One region of the Cellulosimicrobium sp. SJTW-1 genome, then DNA from elsewhere that is predicted to be linked to it. Evidence: predicted binding sites of a transcription regulator. Region 1 holds the regulator's gene; the other holds the start of a gene.
The links. The regulator LexA, encoded in region 1, represses DNA repair genes until DNA is damaged. The targets are predictions, from matches to a motif close to TCGAACANNTGTTCGA.

Region 1 (2,456 bases):
ACGTGCACAGGAGTCGCGGTGGTCCGCACACTCCTCGCCTCGTCCGCCCAGCCCCCAGCCGGCGTGTGAGGTGACACTAACTTAGGCGGACCTAAGGCGCCGGCGCAACCCTCGGCCGCCACCTGTCGCGCGTCGGCGCCGTGTGCTGCGTCACAGGATCTGGACCGCGCGCGTCGCGTCACCGCTCGGCGACCGGGAGCAGGATGGTCTGGCCGGCCCGCACGCCGGACGACGACAGGCCGTTCAGCTCCACGAGCCCGCTGACCACCTCACGGAGGTCCTCCCCCGGGGTCGCGACGCCCTGGGCGAGCTCCCACAGCGTCTCCCCCGCGCTCACGACGTGGACGCGGACCTCGACCGGCTCCCCGGGCCCGCTCGCGACGGCCAGCCCGACCCGCGCCGCGAGGACGAGCACGACGGCCACGAGGAGCACGAGGACCGCACGGCCGCGTCGCGTGAGCCGCAGCCGCGCCTCCGGGCGCGCACCTCGCTCCGCTGCGCCGCCCCGCCCGAGCGCGGACGGCGCTGCCGTCGCCATCGCCACCGTGTCCATGTCCCCTCCGTCCCGGCCCGCGAGCCCGATCGCCTTCCCCGGTCGATCGGACCCGCGCGCCCGCCTCATCTCCGCGCCGACCCGTTGCGGTCGAACACCTGTACGTAGAACATCTGTACGAATGTCTATCACGAGCGACCGACAGAGTCGAGACATGCTCGAACAGGTGTTTGATTCGTGTCGCATCCTCCCCTAGCCTGGGGTGAGGTCGGTTCGCCGGACATGTCCGCTCGGACCCGGAGGGGCGACCGAGGTCCCGGGGCGCACGCCCCGGGGAGGGGAGGCCGCAGGCCCGGTTGGCGCCGGCGGCACGCGACGGACGAGGGCGGAGCGACCATGGCGGGACGAGGCACGGACAGGGCACGGGGGCTCGCCGAGGTGCGCGAGCTGCCGGACGGGTCGGCAGGGGGTGACGGGCTCACCCCGCGCCAGCGGCTCGTGCTCGAGACCATCCGCGCGTGCGTCGAGCAGCGCGGCTACCCGCCGAGCATGCGCGAGATCGGCGAGGCCGTCGGGCTCACGAGCCCGTCCTCCGTCAAGCACCAGCTCACCACGCTCGAGCGCAAGGGGTTCCTGCGGCGCGACCCGAACCGTCCGCGCGCCATCGAGGTGGTCCAGCCCGACGACGCCCGCCGCGCCACCCCGCTCGCGCCGGCCGGGACGGCCCCCGAGCCCGCGTACGACGAGGCCCACCCCGCGCCGTCGTACGTCCCCGTCGTCGGCCGCATCGCCGCCGGTGGCCCCATCCTCGCGGAGCAGGTCGTGGAGGACGTCTTCCCGCTGCCGCGCCAGCTCGTCGGCGAGGGAGAGCTCTTCCTCCTGCGCGTCCAGGGCGACTCGATGATCGACGCCGCGATCTGCGACGGCGACTGGGTCGTCGTGCGGCGCCAGCCGGTCGCGGAGAACGGCGAGATCGTGGCCGCCATGATCGACGGCGAGGCCACCGTGAAGAGCCTGCGGCGCGCCGACGGCCACGTGTGGCTCATGCCGCACAACGCCGCGTACGACCCGATCCCCGGCGACGACGCCCAGGTGCTGGGGCGCGTCGTCTCCGTCCTGCGCAGCCTCTGAACGGTCTCCGAGCGGCTCCGGGCGCCCCTCCTGGCAGGCTCGGGACACCACGAGAGCCGGGCGGTCCCTCGACCGCCCGGCTCTCGTCGTGCCGGGCCCGACGGGCCCGTGGGCTCAGAGCCCGAAGCGTCGCGCGACCGCGCGCAGCGACTCCGCGGACGAGCGCAGGCCCGCGAGCTCGTCGTCCGCGAGCGGGACCTCGACGCGCTCCGTCGCGCCCCGGCGGTCGACGAGCGTCGGGAGCGACAGGCAGACGTCCTCGAGCCCGTAGATGCCGTCGAGGAGCGTCGACACGGGCAGCACCCGGTGCTCGTCGGCGAGCACCGCCTCGATGATCCGGGTGCCCGCGAGCCCGACCGCGTAGTTGGTCGCGCCCTTGCCCTCGATGATCCGGTAGGCCGACTGCACGACCTCGCGCGCGATCTCGTCGCGCACGTCGCCCGTGAGCGGTCCCCGACCGCCGATGCCCTGCCACTCGAGCAGCGGCGCACCGCCGATCGTCGCGGAGCTCCAGAGCGGGATCTCGCTGTCGCCGTGCTCCCCCGCGATGTACGCATGCACGTTCTGCACCGCGACGCCGCAGTGCTGCGCCACGAGGAACCGCAGCCGCGAGGAGTCGAGCACGGTGCCGCTGCCGAAGAGCTGGGTCGGGGGCAGCCCCGAGAACTTGAGCGCCGCGTACGTGACGATGTCGACCGGGTTGGTCACCATGACGTAGACGGCATCCGGGGCGACCTCCACGAGGCCCGGGAGGATCGTCCGCATGAGCCCGATCGTGCCCTCGGCGAGGTCGAGACGCGTCTGGCCCGGCTTCTGCTTGGCGCCGGCCGTG
Region 2 (2,456 bases), 620 kb from region 1:
GGTCGGGGTCGGTGAGGGCGGCGTCGGGCCCGACGACCACGACGTCCAGCCCGTCGACGAGCGCCGAGATCGCGAGCGCCGCGTCCGGGCCGGGCCGCGGGACGAGCACCACGCGGTCGAGGTCGGCGCCGGCGTCGGCGGCCGCGAGCAGCCCGACGGCGGGGAACCCGACGGCGGCGGTCCACGCCCCGGCCCGCGACGGCCGCGCGACGAGCGCGAGCAGGAGGCTCGTCGAGCCGCGCACCGCCAGCACGGTGCCGCGCTGCAGGGCGCCGAGCGGGAGGAGCGGCGCGAGCGCGTCGTGCACCGGCCACACCCGCTCGTCCGTGCCCGCGTCCCGGCTCGCGCCCGAGGTCCGGACGTGGCGGGTGCGGGCGCGCGCCGGAGGGTCGGGCGGCGCGGGGGCGGGCCGCACGACCGGGGAGGCGGCGGCGTCCGCGAGCGGGGCGACCTCGGCAAGCAGGGCGGTGCCGGCGCGCGGGGCGGTCTCGGTGCGCGGGACGACGGCCGGTGCCGCCGGGGCGGTGAGCGGTTCCGGGGCCGCGGGGGCGACGACGGGACGGTGTCGGCGGACCCCCGTACGCTCCTCCGCACGGCGCAGGACGGCACGGGCGCGCTCGGCCTTGTCGACGGCCGCAGCCGTCGGGCCTGGTGCCCCCGCCCGTTCGGCGGGGTCGGCGAGAAGGGTCATCTCGCCTCCCGGGGTGGTGCTCGGACGGGACGCGCACCGCGCGTCGACTGCTGCGGGCGGTGTGCTGCACCCGCTGGGTGTTCGAACAAACGTTCGAACACTTCCAGTGAACGACCGCCGCTCCGAGGTGTCAACTCCGCAGGTCGGGGCGCCTGCTTCGTCCGAGATGCCCACCCCAACCTTCGACCCCCACTGGAGACTTGCCCGAAACCCTCGACCTCTACCTGACCCTCCTTCCCCGCCGACCATGCGGCTGTCGCCCGTCCGGCGGGCGGCACGGGCTGCGACCGCATGCTCGGCGGGCTCGAGGGGCTCCGGGGTGTGTTCGGCATCCGGCCTCTCCCGCGCGGCGGCCCGCCGGGATGGCAGGCTGACGCCATGGACGCCCGCACGACCCTGCCCACGCTCGGCTCGCTCACCTGGGAGCCGGCGCTCGACCACCTCGACCTCGTCGCCCCCGTGACCGCCGACGCGCTGCGCCGGTGGGTCGACGCCGACCCGGACGTCGCGGCGCTCGTCGCCGTGACGGAGATCGACCCCGACCTCGCCGACACCGCGACGCTCAACACCGCGTTCGACCTGCCCGTCGAGGCGTCGGCGAACTGCGTCGTCGTGGGCGGCACCCGGGCGGGCGACGAGCGCATCGGCGCCGCCGTCGTGCGGGCCCACACGCGCGCCGACGTCAACACGCGCGTCCGCAAGCTGCTCGACGTGCGCAAGGCGTCGTTCCTGCCGACCGACCGCGCGACGGCGGAGTCCGGCATGGAGTACGGCGGCATCACGCCCGTCGGGCTGCCCGAGGGGTGGCGCGTGCTCGTCGACTCCCGCGTCGTGACCGACGGCGCGCTCGCGCTGATCGGCAGCGGCGTGCGGCACTCGAAGCTGCTGCTCCCCGGCGACCTGCTGGGCCGCCTGCCCGGCGTGGAGGTCGTCGAGGACCTGGCCGTCCCGGTCGCCTGACCCGTCCCACCCTGCCGAGCACGACCTGAGGCGCCCCGGGCACCCCCACCGGCCCTCAGGTCGTGCGCGGTGGTCAGCCTTCGAGGACGACGAGCCGCTGCGTCGCGCGCGTCATCGCGACGTAGCGGTCCACGGCGCCCTCGACGCCGTCGCCGAACGCCTGCGGCTCGACGAGCACCACGAGGTCGAACTCGAGGCCCTTCGCCGTCTCGGGCGTGAGCCACCGCACCCGCGCGGACCTCTCGCCCTCGCCACCGACGTCACCGACCCTGCCGTCCGACTCCTCGCCGGACGACCCGGACGGCCCGGACGGCCCGGACGGCTCGGTGGCGCCGATGACGCACGCCGTGCCGTCCGCGTGCTCGGCGAGCCACGCGCCGAGGACCGCGTCGAGGTCCGCGACCGCCCCGTGGGCGACGGGCACGCCCGTGCTGCGCACCGACGTCGGGACGTTCGCGTCCGGGATCGCGGCCCGGACGACGGGCTCCGCCTCGGCCATGATCTCCCGCGGCGTGCGGTAGTTGACGCTCAGCGACGCCTCCTCGACGCGGGCGAGGCCCACGCGCGCGAGCCGCTCGCGCCAGCCCTCGGGGAAGCCGTGGCGGGCCTGGGCCCGGTCCCCGACGACCGTGACGCTGCGCGACGGGCAGCGGCTGAGGACCATCTGCCACTCGGCGTCGGTGAGCTCCTGCGCCTCGTCGACGACGACGTGCGCGAAGGGCCCCGCGAGGCGGTCGGGCGTCGCGACGACGAGCGCGCCGTCGTCCACGAGCGCGTCGCGCAGGTCCTGGCCGCGCAGCATCTG

Region 2: the regulator LexA is predicted to act here: its motif matches at 773-788, upstream of RSE42_RS10910 (YbaK/EbsC family protein).

What each region holds. Positions count from the first base shown of each region.
Region 1 covers NZ_CP136680.1:1,774,118-1,776,573, reverse strand. The annotation lists gene RSE42_RS08050 (LysM peptidoglycan-binding domain-containing protein) at 179-553, opposite strand; gene lexA (transcriptional repressor LexA) at 890-1,624, shown strand; gene RSE42_RS08040 (L-lactate dehydrogenase) at 1,739-2,456, opposite strand, start outside.
Region 2 covers NZ_CP136680.1:2,389,289-2,391,744, forward strand. The annotation lists gene RSE42_RS10905 (hypothetical protein) at 1-691, opposite strand, end outside; gene RSE42_RS10910 (YbaK/EbsC family protein) at 1,070-1,651, shown strand; gene helR (RNA polymerase recycling motor ATPase HelR) at 1,725-2,456, opposite strand, start outside.